One region of the Pantoea allii genome, then DNA from elsewhere that is predicted to be linked to it. Evidence: predicted binding sites of a transcription regulator. Region 1 holds the regulator's gene; each other region holds the start of a gene.

Region 1 (4,186 bases):
CTGCAGTTCGCCGCGCTGGAACATCTCAACAATAATGTCGCAGCCGCCGACCAGTTCACCATCCACCCACAACTGCGGAAAGGTTGGCCAGTTGGCAAATTTTGGCAGCTCTGCGCGAATATCCGGGTTCTGCAGAATATCCACGTAAGCGAAGCGCTCACCACAGGCAGACAGCGCCTGAACCGCCTGAGCAGAGAAACCGCAGCTTGGCAGTTTCGGCGAACCTTTCATGTACAGCAGGATCGGGTTTTCTGCGATCTGGCGCTGAATTTTTTCTACAGTACTCATTATTGCCTTCCTTAATTCGTCACTTCGTGTTTCTTTATTGTAGCGACTTCCCTCCAGGACTGAAAACGAGATTTTGTGCCGGCCAGGGGTAAATCGCCATGTTTGTTAAGTCTGCTGGGGGTTTACTCCCGGGACAAGAATGATAGCCGGAATGAACTCATTAATAATTTGCAATAATTTTGCTGACTTAAGCTACTGAAATTGCTTATTTATGCCTGATTTTTACCCAAGTCATTAATTAATAAAAAAAGGACTTACTGTTTTAAAAAAAACTGGACTAGAATGTCTTCGGCACTGATCCTTGATCAGATTTTTCTTACCCTTGTCAGACACCTGTTGGATCTGACAGCTTAACCAGTAAACGGACTATGCGTTCAATTATTACGCTTCTTATTCTGGCTTTTGCGCAACTGTTCTTTAATGTCGCCGCGGCATCACCGCAGGCGCCGGTTAAGGCCAGCTTGCATAAGGTAGAGAAAAAAAGTGCGCGCGAAGATGAGCGGCGCAAACGACGCACGGTTAAAGCCTCGGCGAAAAAGAGCCGTCCCTCTACAGTGCAAAAAGCCAGTAAAACACTTAAAACCAGTAAAAATGCCACTCACACGGTTCACTCTCATAAAACCCTCACCAAAACAGCGAGTTCACGTAAGGCGCTAACGAAGAAAGTCGCGGCCAACGCCACCAGTAAAAAACGTTACGGTCATCAACGTGCGGTGAAAGTGGCCAGTGCCGACAGCAAAGAAACCGGCACCATCAAAATGAGCAGTGCACACCGCCAGCGTTATCAAAAAGCGCGTGAAACCGCGATGGCGAAGCTGATGGGCCAACTGGGTAAGCGCTATCAGTGGGGCGGTAAATCACCCCATACCGGTTTTGATTGCAGCGGCCTGGTCTGGTACGCGTACAAAGATGTCGTGAAGTTTAAAATCCCACGTACCGCTAACGAAATGTACCATCTGCGTGATGCTGCGCCGGTGAATCGTGAAGCGCTGGAGAAAGGCGATCTGGTGTTCTTCCGCATTAATGGACGAGGCACCGCCGATCACGTTGGGGTTTACCTGGGCAACGGTAAATTTATTCAGTCACCGCGTACCGGTAAAGATATTCAAATCAGTGCGTTAAGCGAAGATTATTGGCAGCGCCACTACATTGGTGCGCGTCGGGTTATGACGCCAAAAACCGTTCGCTAAACGTCATTATTTAAAAAGCCGGGAAAGGGAAACCTTCCCGGCTTTTTTATTAGTTCAGAATAGCGGTAAAGCTAAACGCGATAATCATCAACAGTGCTGCTGCCGTTGTCATTAATGACAGTTTCAAATCGGTACTCATCACAACTCCTTAGCCATGCTTTTTGTAGGGTTAAGGGATTTTCCCATACGCGCGGGTAAAAATCTCGTTTTATCCGTGCAGCCTTGTTAGAATCCCCCCTTTGTTGCGCAACAGCGCGCAACATCGGTTGCACCAGCACTTTTTTCAGACGTTATTTCCTGCCCCGATATCCCATTACCGGCCAGAAAAACGCTTTTTTTGCAGAAATAACCGTCCGCTGACGCAAACGTTTAACAACATGCTTATCAACATGTTAGGTAAGCCCGGGAGTTTGATTTTCATGGCAACAATTAAAGATGTGGCGAAACGCGCAGGTGTATCCACCACAACCGTTTCTCACGTGATTAATAAAACCCGCTTTGTTGCGGAAAATACTCGCGAAGCAGTATGGGAAGCGATTCGGGAATTACATTATTCGCCAAGCGCCGTGGCACGCAGCCTGAAGGTGAATCACACCAAAACGCTGGGCTTGTTAGCGACGTCCAGCGAAGCGCCCTACTTCGCCGAAATTATCGAAGCCGTTGAGAATCACTGCTTTGAAAAAGGCTATACCCTGATTCTGGGTAACGCGCATAACGACCTGCAAAAACAGCGCGCCTATCTGTCGATGATGGCGCAAAAACGCGTTGATGGGCTGCTGGTGATGTGTTCGGAGTATCCGGATGATTTGCTGCAAATGCTGGAAGCCAACCGCAATATTCCTATGGTGGTCATGGACTGGGGCGAATCACGTGCCGACTTTACCGATACCGTACTGGATAACGCTTTTCAGGGCGGCTACCTGGCCGGTCGCTATTTGATTGAGCGCGGGCATCGTGACATTGGCGCGATTCCGGGGCAGATGGAGCGTAATACCGGCGGCGGTCGTCATGCGGGTTTCCTTAAGGCGCTGGAAGAAGCTGGTATTCAGCCCCGCTCAGAATGGATTGTGCAGGGTGACTTTGAACCAGAATCCGGTTATCAGGCTATGCAGCAAATCCTGTCGCAAAAACAACGGCCCAGTGCCGTCTTCTGCGGAGGCGATATTATGGCCATGGGCGCTATCTGTGCGGCAGATGAAATGGGCCTGCGCGTTCCCCAGGATATTTCGGTGATTGGTTACGACAACGTGCGCAATGCGCGCTACTTCACGCCCGCACTGACAACCGTACATCAGCCCAAAGCGCAGTTAGGCGAGAAAGCGCTGGAGATGCTGCTGGACCGCATCACCAGCAAGCGCGAAGAGTCACAAACTATCGAAGTCCACCCGACGCTGATTGAGCGACGCTCTGTGGGCTATGGCCCTTACCGCGATTACCGTCGTTAATCCTCGCTTAACCACTCCTGATTTAGCGTTTGCGCATCACCCAGGTAATTGAGAAGCCAGCCCAATGCCGGTGATGCGCGATCTTCCGCCCAGCTGACGCAGCAAGGGCTTTCAGGAAAAGCCTGAGGCAAGGCAAGTTCGCTCACCTCGCCGCTATCCAGCAGCGGACGGGCTAAATGCCCGGGCACCATCGCCACGCAGAGTCCGGCACGGACGCAGTCCAGCCCGGTCTGCCATTCAGGCACCACCAGCCGACGTTGATTATCCAGCGCCCAGGTCATGCGGCGCGGTAAAGCACGCGAGGTGTCTTCCAGCACCAGCGACGGCCAGTTGCGCAACGCATCATCATCCAGTCTGCTCACCTGGGTTAACGGATGCTGTCGCGCGACAATACAGCGCCAGTTCAGGGTGCCCATATCGCGAAACGCAAACCGACCGCCCACCGGAATAGCCTGCGTTGCCCCTATCGCCACATCAACCCGTCCGTCTGCCAACGCATCCCAGACACCGTTAAACACTTCATAACTGATGTGCAGCTCCATATCGGGAAAGTGGCGATAGAAATCCCTGACAAATTGCCGGGTCCGCTGCGGTTTGACAATACAGTCCACGGCTATGCCTATCTGACCACGCCAGCCATTGGCTAACTGCTGACACTGTCGCCGGGTGGCATCCATTTTTTTGATGACGCTGCGCCCTTCGCGCACAAAATGTTCTCCCGCAGGGGTTAAAACCACCTCACGGTGCTGACGTTCAAACAGCGGCACGGCCAGCCAGGTTTCAAGCTGACGGACGGTATAGCTGATAGCAGAAGGCACACGGTGCAACTCCTGTGCGGCGGCACTGAAACTGCCACCGCGCGCGACAGCATCGACCACTTCAAGCGCATATTCAGACCACATATTCTGCCTTCAAATTTTTTAACAGCAACAGGCAAATTTTACCGTTTCACAGCATGAAGTACAGCTTTTACACTCCCCGCGTTTATCCTGCAAAAAAGAGAATCAGATGTCAGCTTCAAAAGGATTCATTCCCTATCTTGCCGTGCTCAGTATGCTGGGCTTTCTGGCGACCGACATGTATCTGCCTGCCTTCGGGGCTATGCAGCAAAGTTTCAACACCTCAGCGGGTATGATCAGCGCCAGCATGAGCCTGTTTCTGGCGGGTTTTGCCTGCGGTCAACTGGTATGGGGCCCGCTGTCTGACCGTATTGGGCGTAAGCCGGTATTGCTTGCCGGTCTGAGCTTGTTTGCCCTGGGTTGC
Region 2 (4,186 bases), 1.7 Mb from region 1:
GTGTGACGGGCGGTGTGTACAAGGCCCGGGAACGTATTCACCGTGGCATTCTGATCCACGATTACTAGCGATTCCGACTTCACGGAGTCGAGTTGCAGACTCCGATCCGGACTACGACGCACTTTATGAGGTCCGCTTGCTCTCGCGAGGTCGCTTCTCTTTGTATGCGCCATTGTAGCACGTGTGTAGCCCTACTCGTAAGGGCCATGATGACTTGACGTCATCCCCACCTTCCTCCGGTTTATCACCGGCAGTCTCCTTTGAGTTCCCGACCGAATCGCTGGCAACAAAGGATAAGGGTTGCGCTCGTTGCGGGACTTAACCCAACATTTCACAACACGAGCTGACGACAGCCATGCAGCACCTGTCTCACGGTTCCCGAAGGCACTAAGGCATCTCTGCCGAATTCCGTGGATGTCAAGAGTAGGTAAGGTTCTTCGCGTTGCATCGAATTAAACCACATGCTCCACCGCTTGTGCGGGCCCCCGTCAATTCATTTGAGTTTTAACCTTGCGGCCGTACTCCCCAGGCGGTCGACTTAACGCGTTAGCTCCGGAAGCCACTCCTCAAGGGAACAACCTCCAAGTCGACATCGTTTACGGCGTGGACTACCAGGGTATCTAATCCTGTTTGCTCCCCACGCTTTCGCACCTGAGCGTCAGTCTTCGTCCAGGGGGCCGCCTTCGCCACCGGTATTCCTCCAGATCTCTACGCATTTCACCGCTACACCTGGAATTCTACCCCCCTCTACGAGACTCAAGCCTGCCAGTTTCAAATGCAGTTCCCAGGTTAAGCCCGGGGATTTCACATCTGACTTAACAGACCGCCTGCGTGCGCTTTACGCCCAGTAATTCCGATTAACGCTTGCACCCTCCGTATTACCGCGGCTGCTGGCACGGAGTTAGCCGGTGCTTCTTCTGCGGGTAACGTCAATCACTGCGGTTATTAACCACAATGCCTTCCTCCCCGCTGAAAGTACTTTACAACCCGAAGGCCTTCTTCATACACGCGGCATGGCTGCATCAGGCTTGCGCCCATTGTGCAATATTCCCCACTGCTGCCTCCCGTAGGAGTCTGGACCGTGTCTCAGTTCCAGTGTGGCTGGTCATCCTCTCAGACCAGCTAGGGATCGTCGCCTAGGTGGGCCGTTACCCCGCCTACTAGCTAATCCCATCTGGGTTCATCCGATAGTGAGAGGCCCGAAGGTCCCCCTCTTTGGTCTTGCGACGTTATGCGGTATTAGCCACCGTTTCCAGTGGTTATCCCCCTCTATCGGGCAGATCCCCAGACATTACTCACCCGTCCGCCACTCGTCACCCGAGAGCAAGCTCTCTGTGCTACCGTCCGACTTGCATGTGTTAGGCCTGCCGCCAGCGTTCAATCTGAGCCATGATCAAACTCTTCAATTTAAGTTTGATTTGCTGAAACCAGTTCAGCGGTGCTCATCTGTAAAACGTCATAATGAATTTCATTATGTGTTCACTCGTGAGACTTGATATTTTTTGCGTCCGGAGACGCTGATATCAATCCTGCGAGTGCCCACACAGATTGTCTGATAAATTGTTAAAGAGCAGTGCGAACAGCGGGTTAACCGTCTGTCGCGAGGTGGCGTATATTACGCTTTCCTCCTTCAGAGTCAACTTCTTTTTCAGAAGTTTTTCTCCGGCGGCTCAGTTTCCTGAACCTCTCAACACCGCATTCCGTAAGCCGTTGTGCCGTGTCGATGGAGGCGCATTATAGGGAGTTCTCTCAGGCTGACAAGGGCTAAATTCAATAAAAATGACCGTTCGCTGCATTCCACAGCAAAGCCCCACTTTATACGCAGTTACACACAAAGTTATCCACATTCCTGGAAGCGTTAAATTTAGACGAGCATCACGCAAACGTTTTCGCTACAATGCCCCGCAACGCAATGGATGCCCCTTTTCGGGGCGTTACCTGAAGTTTTTACGCTTTTGCTTCTCTATATAGAGAAGTGAGCACGCAAGCTTGATGTAACGCTCTTATTTACGCGAATCAAAGCCAAGGGATAAAACCACCATGCCACAACCTCGTCCTTTACGCCGCGCCCTGCTCAGTGTTTCTGATAAAGCCGGCATCCTCGAATTTGCTCAGGCACTCTCCCAGCGCGGTGTTGAGCTGCTCTCCACAGGTGGTACCGCTCGCCTGCTGGCAGAGGCGGGACTGCCCGTCACCGAAGTGTCTGACTACACCGGTTTCCCGGAAATGATGGATGGACGCGTTAAAACACTGCACCCAAAAGTACACGGCGGTATTTTAGGACGTCGTGGGCAAGATGATGCCGTAATGGCGCAGCACGCTATCAGCCCTATCGATATGGTGGTCGTAAACCTTTATCCCTTTGCCCAAACCGTCGCAAAGCCGGATTGTTCACTGGAAGACGCTGTCGAAAATATTGATATTGGCGGCCCAACGATGGTGCGTTCGGCAGCCAAAAACCACAAAGACGTAGCGATTGTGGTTAAGAGCAGCGACTACCAGGCCATTATCGCCGAGCTGGACGCCAACCAGAACTCGCTCACGCTCGAAACCCGTTTCGATCTGGCGATTAAAGCTTTTGAACATACCGCCGCGTACGACAGCATGATCGCCAACTATTTTGGCAGCCTGGTCCCGGCTTATCATGGCGAAACCAGCCAACCTGCAGGCCGCTTCCCGCGGACTCTCAATCTTAACTTCATTAAAAAGCAGGATATGCGCTATGGAGAGAACAGCCATCAGGACGCGGCCTTCTATATAGAAGAAGATGTGCAGGAAGCATCAGTCGCTACCGCCAGGCAGGTGCAGGGCAAAGCGCTGTCTTATAACAACATCGCGGATACCGATGCCGCGCTTGAGTGCGTGAAAGAGTTTGTTGAGCCCGCCTGCGTTATTGTCAAACATGCTAACCCTTGTGGTGTCGCTGTGGGCGAGTCCATTCTGGCGGCTTACGAGCGCGCTTATCAGACTGACCCCACTTCTGCCTTCGGCGGCATTATTGCCTTTAACCGCGAGCTGGATGAGGCTACCGCAAAGGCCATCATCAGTCGGCAGTTTGTTGAAGTCATCATCGCCCCTGCGGCAACGGAAGCTGCGCTGAAAATTACGGCGGCTAAACAGAACGTCCGCGTTCTGGTATGCGGTAAATGGCAAGGTCGGGTCGCCGCCCTTGATTTCAAACGTGTGAACGGAGGTTTGCTGGTTCAGGATCGCGATCTCGGTATGGTCGATGCCAGCCAGCTACGCGTGGTAAGTCAGCGCCAGCCTTCAGAGCAGGAGTTGCGTGACGCGCTGTTCTGCTGGAAAGTAGCCAAATTCGTTAAGTCTAACGCGATTGTCTATGCACGAGACAACATGACCATCGGCATTGGTGCCGGACAGATGAGCCGCGTCTACTCAGCCAAAATTGCAGGCATTAAAGCCGGTGATGAAGGTCTGGAAGTGAAAGGGTCCGCGATGGCTTCCGATGCTTTCTTCCCGTTCCGCGACGGCATTGATGCCGCTGCTGCCGTGGGCGTCAGCTGTGTGATTCAGCCGGGCGGTTCTATTCGCGACGATGAAGTCATTGCAGCAGCCGATGAGCATGGCATTGCCATGATCTTTACCGATATGCGTCACTTCCGCCATTAATTCTGTGGAGCGTTTTATGAAAATTTTAATCATTGGTAACGGCGGACGTGAACACGCACTGGCCTGGAAGGCTGCACAGTCGCCGCTGGCGGAAACCGTTTTTGTTGCACCGGGCAATGCAGGCACCGCACTGGAACCCGCGTTGCAGAACGTCGACATTGCACCAACCGATATTCCTGCCTTACTGGCCTTCGCCCAGCGTGAACAGATCGATCTCACCATCGTTGGCCCTGAAGCGCCGCTGGTGTCAGGTGTCGTTGATGCGTTCCGTGCGGTGGGCTTAAAAATCTTTGGCCCGACCCGGGCCGCCGCGCAACTGGAAGGATCTAAAGCCTTTACCAAGGACTTCCTGGCACGTCATAACATCCCGAGTGCGGAGTACCAGAATTTTACAGAGGTCGCCCCTGCGCTGGCTTATCTTCGTGAAAAGGGCGCGCCGATTGTCATCAAAGCCGACGGACTGGCAGCCGGTAAAGGTGTCATTGTGGCAATGACGCTGCAGGAAGCAGAAGACGCCGTGCACGATATGCTGGCAGGCAATGCGTTTGGTGACGCG
Region 3 (4,186 bases), 1.7 Mb from region 1:
GTCATAATCAAAATAGTAAAAAAGATTTCCATGCTTTCCTTAGGCGGTAGTTATCTTCGAATCAACATTAGGTTAAAAGTGTAAAACAAACTGGCGAGGGCGGGAAAAGCTACGCGTGCTTCAACGAGCAAAAAGCGGATAATTCCGGACATGCCGCGGCACGTCCGGTTGAACAGTCAGATCGCCCAGCCTCCGGCATAAAAAGCGACTAACGCGACGGCGATCACCACCGTGCCCACGTTTAGCCTGCGCCACTCACCCGCAAACAGACGGCCCACCACCAGGGTCGCGAAACCGATCATGATGCCGGTAACGATGTTACAGGTCAGCACGATGATCACCGCCGTGAGCAGACCGGACATGGCATCAACGAAGTCACCGAAGTCGATCTTTGCCACGTTACTCAGCATCAGCAGGCCAACGTACATCAACGCAGGCGCGGTAGCGTACGCCGGCACCAGATAAGCCAGCGGAGACATAAACAGAATGAGTAAAAACAGGAGGCCAACAACAATGGCCGTCAGGCCGGTTTTGCCCCCTGCCGCCGTCCCGGCGGCAGACTCGATGTACACGGCCGCCGGTGAGGCACCCACAAGGCCGGCAAACAGGCTACTGACGGAATCCGTGGTCAGCGCCCGGCCGCCGTTAATGATTTGCCCGTCTTTATCCAGCAGGTTAGCCTGGCCCGCCACCGCGCGGATCGTACCGGTGGCATCAAAGACCGCCGTCATCACTAACGCCAGCACGCTGGGCAAGACCGCAGGCTGCAAAGCGCCCATGATGTCGAGACTGAATAACAGTGACTCGCCCTGCGCATCACGCAGGCTGGGCAAGGCAAACAGTCCCAGCCAGCGCACGGACGGATCGAACGCCAGCCCCAGCGCAGAAATCGCAATAACGGTGAGTAAAATGCCGCCCGGGACACGGCGTTTTTCCAGGCCGAAAATCGCAGCCAGCCCCAGCAAAGACATCATGACGGGGAACGACGTAAAATGGCCCAGCGCAACGGGTAAACCTGAGGCCGGGTTTCTGACGACCAGCCCAACGTTGTCTGCCGCAATCAGCAGCAGAAACAGGCCAATCCCAATGCCGGTGCCGTGGGCGACGCCCATCGGCAGATTACGTAAGATCCAGGCGCGAATCCCGGTGGTGGAGATCAGGGTAAAAAGCAGGCCCATCAGGAACACGGCCCCCAGCGCGACCGGAACGCTAATGTGTTGACCCAGGACGAGGCTAAAGGCCGTAAAAGCCGTCAGTGAAATGGCACAGCCAATGGCCAGGGGTAAATTGGCCCACAGCCCCATGATGATCGATCCAACGCTCGCCACCAGGCAGGTAGCCACAAACACCGCCGAAGGTGAAAACCCCGCTTTACCGAGCATGCCAGGCACCACGATCACCGAATAAACCATGGCGAGAAAGGTGGTCAGCCCGGCGACAATTTCCTGCCGCACGCTACTGCCTCGGGCCGAAATGGCGAACCAGGCATCCAGTTTTCCACTGGCGGGGCGTGATTCAATTGACATAGTTGAGCCTCAAAAATTTTTGTTGTTGGATCGCGCGGTAACCGCCCTGACTTCCCTGAAAGCTGTCATCGCCAACAGGCTGCCGACAAAAAGGCAAACGTTTACTTAGCCGCACAGAACGGGGCGTCGTACGTCCCCGTTTAAAGGGGGCCGATTATCCGGCGTTTTCCCGCCGCTTTTCAACCGCTCTGTGAGGATTCCTGGCTATAAAGATCAGGTCGATAACATCGGGGATGCTCTTGATACTATCGTGTAACATTCAGTGCGTCAGGATGCGGTGATGATTACGCCGCATTATCGAGAAAGCAGACGAAGATGACGCCGGGCGGCGTCATCCGATAGGACAGGATAATGCGCGATCAGCCCGAAAGATGAATTTCACCGCCTTGCTGAATGGCCCGTTGCCAGGCCGCACGCTGTTGCACGGTCGTTAACCATTTTTGTGTGGCGGGGGCATCCTTCAGTCCGGCGCGCTGGCTCAGCGCCAGAATCGGAAAGCTCATCTGCACATCAGCAATGCTGAAACGCTGACCGGCAAACCACGGATGCACCGAGAGGTGATCTTCAATCACCTGCTTATGCAAGGTAAGTTGTTTATCCAGCCAGGCTTTCTGAACGCCTTTGCCGAGCGCCGCACCGATGGGACGCAGCAACCACGGCACAGGCGCGCTGCCAAGGCGGCCAAAAACCAACTTCATGACCAGCAGCGGCATCAGTGAACCTTCGGCGTAATGTAGCCAGTAACGCGCCTGCAGCCGTGCCTCTTCGTCGGTGATCTGCAGCCGCCTTTCGCTGTCGTACTTCTCTTCCAGATACTCAAGGATCGCCCCGGACTCGGCCACCACGCGATTGTCATCGGTGATAACCGGCGACTTTCCTAACGGATGCACTTTTTTTAACGCGTCCGGCGCCAGCATCGTGGGTTCACGCTGATAGCGTTTGACCTGGTAAGGCACTTCCAGCTCTTCCAGCATCCACAGCACCCGGTGAGAGCGCGATTGTTCAAGATGGTGAACGGTGATCATCATGATTCCCTGTCAGTGAATATGCAGCAAGTATAGACGTCACCTTGTCTTATGCAGTGCACCATCCTGTTCAGGATCAAGCAGTACCGCGCCCGAACCCTGCTGCCCCAGCCGATCGCCGGGATTGCGCAGCGGACAGTCACGCATCGATAAACATCCACAGCCAATGCAACCATCCAAATCGTTACGCAGGCGCGTTAGCGTTTCGATGCGCTTATCCAGTTCGTCGCGCCAGTGCTGGGTCAGATTGCCCCAGTCCTGAGCCGACATACGTTTATCCGCCGGCATGTTTTCAAGGCTGTCGCTGACGCTGGCAAGCGGAATCCCAATGCGCTGTGCAATTTTAATAATGGCGACCCGTCGCAGAACATCACGGCTGTAGCGTCGCTGATTTCCGTTATTGCGGGTGCTAAAGATGAGCCCTTTGCTTTCATAAAAATGCAGCGCAGAGACGGCCACGCCGCTGCGGCGCGCCACTTCACCCGGTGTCAGCACCGGTTTTGGGTAATTGCGATCTTTTTTCATTTGGCACTTTACCTCAAGTTAACTTGAGGAATTATACTCTTTTCCCATCAGAACGACACGCTCCCTCACGACGTCATTCGCCAGCAAACGGGCGCGATTTTCATCGCGACTCGCGCGCAAAGGCAGCATGAACGCACGGGGAAATTCACCAGAAGGATGAGGCCATGATACAAGAAGAGATCATTCATTCACTGACACACTGGATTGACCAAAACCTGGATAAGAGCCTGTCAATTGATGAAGTGGCCGCGAAATCAGGCTATTCGAAATGGCATCTGCAACGTATGTTCCGTAGCGTGACGAAACAAACGTTGGGTGGTTATATTCGTGAACGCCGTCTGACTCTGGCCGCAGAAGCGCTGCGGCAAACTCAGCGCCCGGTATTCGATATTGCGATGCAATATGGTTATGACTCGCAGCAGACCTTCTCCAGGGTGTTTCGCCGCCAGTTTTCCCAAACGCCCACGGCTTATCGCCATGCTATGCGCCGCCAGACGATTCAGCGTCCGCGCCTGATGAGTTTTGACTGCAGCGACAATATGACCAGCTTTACCCAGCGCACCATGGGCGAGTGCTGTCCGGTTAGCTGAATATCACCGTGCGCCTGGCTGGGCGCACACCGCTTTTCTCAGGTTTCCTTCCCCTGCACCCGCCACCCACTTCTGCTGAAAAACCAGACAAATTTTGTACAAAATTGGAAAATCGAATGCTATAGTGTGATCCACATCACATTATGACATTTGTTGCCGACGAAAGAGCCCGACCTGACAGACTTTTCCGCCGACGTGATGCTCGCAGACAGTCAGGCGTAAACTCCGATTTTGAGGTCAAAATTGATGGCTACCTTAACCACCAGTTTTCTTGTTATGCGCTGGGAATTGTTGAGCGCTGTAATGATGTTCTTTGCCAGCACGTTAAAAACCCGACTTCGCCAGGATAGCCATCACGTGATGGCATTTATCTGTGGCAGCGTTGGCGTGGGAATGTCGTGCTGGTTTGTGACGGGCTTGATGGGCATCACGCTGAGTATGGAAAACGTACACCATTTTTTCAGCGTCTCTAAAGACGTCTTTATTGACGTAATGAGTCATGCGCCAGCTAACTGGCAAA
Region 4 (4,186 bases), 1.4 Mb from region 1:
CCGCTTCCAGAGCGGCCTGTTGGGCAAGGTGTTTTTCCTGCTCCTGCAAATAGCCCACCAGGCTAATCTCATACTTGCGAATATTCTCTACGTAGTTGTAGGCTTCCTGCCCGCGCGCATAGCCATAAGTGGTTTGCGTGTAGTAACGCTTTTGACTCAACATGGGTAAACGGAGTTTCACGTCAGCCCAGCTGTCCGGGTTACCGCCCTGTTTCGCGGTGAGCTTACGCACATCCAGCATATGGGCATAGCCCATGTTATACGCCGCCAGCGCAAACCAGATACGTTCATCTTCCGGAATGGTTTGTGGCACCTTTTCCATCATGTTTTGCAGATACTGGCTCCCGCCACGAATACTCTGCTCGGGATCGGTACGGTCACCCACTTCAACGCTGTCAGCGGTGTTACGCGTTAACATCATCATGCCGCGCACGCCGGTCGGCGAGGTTGCCTGCGGATTCCAGTGCGATTCCTGATAGGAAATGGCTGCCAGTAATCGCCAGTCGATATTATTGGCATACTTCTCGAACAGCGGCTTAATGTCAGGCAGGACGTTATCAATGGAACGCAGGAAGGTGCGCGTATCTACGTAGTCGAAGGTGCCGACGTGACCAAGGTATTTCTCCTCCAGTCGGGCCATCGCGCCTTCTTCTCCCATGCTGTTAAAGAAATCCAGCATCGCAGCATTCAGGCTGTCATCACTGTCATGGGGCAGGTACCACGTAACGGGTTCTTCATCCGTGACGTCGAAGGCAACGGCTAACTGAGGATGAATGCGCTGAAGCAGGGCAATCGTTACGGAATCGCCAATCGTGTAATCCAGCTTGCCTTCTGCCACGGCTTCCAGCAGGGCTTTTGGACTTTGATCGGTCGAAATGGCCCAGTCGAGATCGGGATACTGCTTTGTCCTGGCGCTCTTTAACGTCGACAGGTAGGCCGATCCTGAGGCAACCACCAGCCGTCCCTTCAGGTCACCCAGGTTTTTCGGCCGGGGTTTATCCACGCGATAAACCAGCTGCTGCGAAACGCTGTAGTAACCGGGGCCGGTTTGATAGCGATTCAGGCGCTCATCGTTGTAGATAAGGCCCGCCGCCAGCAAATCGGCTTTGCCATCGTCGAGCGCATCAAACAGGTCACTGAGGTTAGCGCGCACGGTTATGTCGAGCTTCACGCCCAAATAATCGGCAAAACGCTTCGCCAGCTCGTAGTCCATCCCGGCCGGTGCTTTGTTCACGGTGTAGTAAGTCAACGGCGAGTTTACGGTACTGACGCGCAGCACTCCCCGTGATTTAATCTGTGAGATCGTATCTTGTCCACCACCGTACCAGGGGATGGACGGCCACAGTGCCAAAGCCAGCAGCACGGTGAGAAGACCGATAACCAGATAATTAAATTTTAGGCGTTTCAAATAGTTATCTCTCGATGGCTCCAAGGCCTCTGTCTTTTAAGGCAGTATTGATCTTGTTTTAACTCCCAGAGCGAGGGGCATTTTGCGCAACAAACTCAGGTAGAGCAACTTATAAAGCAAGTTTTGCGCAAATTTCAGGCAAATCTTGTTGGCCATAAATTTTGCGCAAACGGTTTCGTCGCGGAGTGGGTTTCTCTATAATACGCCCCGTTTTCCCCTGTTGCGCCCAATGAAGCGTCGCCCGGCGCTTCGAAGACGAGAGATCTTATGATGGAAATTCTGCGTGGTTCGCCCGCCCTGTCGGCATTTCGTGTAAACAAACTGCTGACCCGCTTTCAGGACGCTCATCTGCCGGTGAGTGATATTTACGCTGAGTACGTCCATTTTGCCGATGTCAGCGCGCCGCTGAGCGAGGATGAAACGTCCCGTCTGCAGCGCCTGCTCAAGTACGGCCCTTCTCTCGCTGAACATGCGCCACAAGGGCGTTTACTGCTGGTGACGCCGCGTCCTGGCACCATTTCACCGTGGTCATCGAAAGCCACTGACATTGCCCACAACTGCGATCTTTCGCAGGTGCGTCGTCTGGAACGCGGCATGGCCTTTTATGTCCAGGCGCCTGAACTGACGGAAACCCAGTGGCAGGCGCTGGCGGCGCTCCTTCATGACCGCATGATGGAAACGGTGTACAGCGATTTCAATCAGGCCGAGCAGCTGTTTGCTCACCATGAACCTCAGCCGGTCAAAAGCGTCGATGTGCTCGGTGAAGGCCGTCAGGCGCTGGTTGAAGCCAATATGACGCTGGGACTGGCGCTGGCAGAAGACGAAATTGATTATCTGCTGGCTGCCTTTACCGCACTGGGGCGCAATCCAAACGACATTGAGCTTTATATGTTTGCCCAGGCGAACTCTGAGCATTGTCGTCACAAGATTTTTAACGCTGACTGGATTATCGACGGCGAAAAACAGCCTAAATCGCTGTTTAAAATGATTAAAAACACCTTCGAGCAAACACCGGATTATGTTCTGTCAGCCTACAAAGATAACGCTGCGGTCATGGAAGGCTCTGAGGTGGGACGCTTCTTCGCGGATGCTGAGAAAGGCGAATACGCCTATCACCAGGAAGCGGCGCACATTCTGATGAAGGTTGAAACCCACAACCATCCCACCGCGATTTCCCCCTGGCCTGGCGCGGCAACCGGCTCCGGCGGTGAGATTCGTGATGAGGGCGCAACCGGACGAGGCGCAAAGCCGAAGGCTGGCCTGGTCGGTTTCTCGGTATCGAATCTGCGTATTCCCGGCTTTGAACAGCCATGGGAAGAGGATTTTGGCAAGCCTGCGCGCATCGTCAGCGCGCTGGATATCATGACCGAAGGCCCACTGGGCGGCGCGGCGTTTAACAACGAATTTGGTCGTCCAGCCTTAAACGGCTACTTCCGTACCTACGAAGAGCAGGTTAACAGCCACAACGGCACTGAACTGCGTGGCTACCACAAACCCATTATGCTGGCTGGCGGTATCGGAAATATCCGTGCCGATCACGTGCAGAAGGGTGAAATCACCGTGGGTGCCAAACTGATCGTGCTGGGTGGGCCGGCGATGAATATCGGCCTGGGTGGCGGTGCTGCATCATCAATGGCGTCGGGTCAGTCCGATGCCGATCTCGATTTTGCGTCAGTGCAGCGTGACAATCCAGAAATGGAGCGCCGTTGCCAGGAAGTCATTGACCGCTGTTGGCAGTTGGGCGATGACAACCCCATTCTGTTTATCCACGATGTGGGCGCAGGCGGATTGTCCAACGCGATGCCGGAACTGGTCAGCGATGGTGGTCGCGGTGGCCGCTTTAACCTGCGCGATATCCTCAGTGACGAACCGGGAATGAGCCCGCTTGAAGTCTGGTGTAATGAATCACAAGAGCGTTATGTGATGGCCGTCGCCCCAGAGAAGCTGGCCGAGTTTGCTGCTATTTGTCAGCGTGAGCGTGCGCCTTATGCGGTTATTGGTGAAGCCACCGAGGAGCTGCATCTGACGCTGGAAGACAGCCACTTCTCTAACAGCCCGATTGATATGCCGCTGGATGTGTTGTTGGGGAAAACCCCGAAAATGACCCGCGATGTGGTGAAACAGCAGGCTCAGGGGCACCCACTCCAGCGCGACGGCATCACGCTGACGGATGCGGTGAACCGTGTGCTGCACTTGCCGACCGTGGCGGAAAAAACCTTCCTGATCACCATAGGCGACCGCAGCGTAACCGGCATGGTGGCGCGCGATCAGATGGTCGGCCCCTGGCAGATCCCGGTCGCCAACTGTGCCGTAACAACGGCCAGCCTCGACAGCTACCATGGTGAGGCCTTCGCGCTGGGCGAGCGCGCCCCTGTGGCGCTACTCGACTTTGCCGCCTCCGCCCGTCTGGCCGTCGGTGAAGCACTGACTAACCTTGCGGCCACGCCGGTCGGTTCTTTGAAGCGCGTGAAACTTTCGGCTAACTGGATGTCGGCAGCAGGCCATCCGGGTGAAGACGCTGGCCTGTATGACGCTGTAAAAGCCGTCGGTGAAGAGCTGTGCCCGGCACTTGGCATCACCATTCCGGTGGGTAAAGACTCCATGTCGATGAAAACCCGCTGGCAGGAAGGCACCGAACAGCGCGAAATGACCTCGCCTCTGTCTCTGGTGATTACCGCGTTTGCCCGTGTAGAAGACGTGCGCCGCAACGTGACGCCACAGCTGGTGGCAGATCAGGATAACCTGCTGCTGTTGATCGACCTTGGTAACGGCGCTAAC

Evidence for each region. The regulator PurR, encoded in region 1, represses purine synthesis genes. The targets are predictions, from matches to a motif close to CANGCAAACGTTTGCNTG.
Region 2: purH (bifunctional phosphoribosylaminoimidazolecarboxamide formyltransferase/IMP cyclohydrolase) is a predicted target of PurR. The motif match lies at 1,877-1,894, and genes of this name have one in related genera.
Region 3: QNH99_RS20265 (NCS2 family permease) is a predicted target of PurR. The motif match lies at 1,617-1,634, and genes of this name have one in related genera.
Region 4: purL (phosphoribosylformylglycinamidine synthase) is a predicted target of PurR. The motif match lies at 1,571-1,588, and genes of this name have one in related genera.

What each region holds. Positions count from the first base shown of each region.
Region 1 is NZ_CP125958.1:2,655,769-2,659,954, forward strand. It holds gene QNH99_RS12525 (Grx4 family monothiol glutaredoxin) at 1-291, opposite strand, end outside; gene QNH99_RS12530 (C40 family peptidase) at 657-1,478, shown strand; gene QNH99_RS12535 (YnhF family membrane protein) at 1,528-1,617, opposite strand; gene purR (HTH-type transcriptional repressor PurR) at 1,898-2,923, shown strand; gene punR (DNA-binding transcriptional activator PunR) at 2,920-3,825, opposite strand; gene punC (purine nucleoside transporter PunC) at 3,932-4,186, shown strand, end outside.
Region 2 is NZ_CP125958.1:4,393,039-4,397,224, forward strand. It holds rRNA gene QNH99_RS20560 (16S ribosomal RNA) at 1-1,409, opposite strand, end outside; gene purH (bifunctional phosphoribosylaminoimidazolecarboxamide formyltransferase/IMP cyclohydrolase) at 2,041-3,630, shown strand; gene purD (phosphoribosylamine--glycine ligase) at 3,647-4,186, shown strand, end outside.
Region 3 is NZ_CP125958.1:4,322,469-4,326,654, forward strand. It holds gene QNH99_RS20260 (Na+/H+ antiporter) at 1-32, opposite strand, end outside; gene QNH99_RS20265 (NCS2 family permease) at 177-1,526, opposite strand; gene QNH99_RS20270 (glutathione S-transferase family protein) at 1,886-2,551, opposite strand; gene soxR (redox-sensitive transcriptional activator SoxR) at 2,591-3,076, opposite strand; gene soxS (superoxide response transcriptional regulator SoxS) at 3,241-3,666, shown strand; gene QNH99_RS20285 (YjcB family protein) at 3,913-4,186, shown strand, end outside.
Region 4 is NZ_CP125958.1:1,268,999-1,273,184, forward strand. It holds gene mltF (membrane-bound lytic murein transglycosylase MltF) at 1-1,408, opposite strand, end outside; gene purL (phosphoribosylformylglycinamidine synthase) at 1,676-4,186, shown strand, end outside.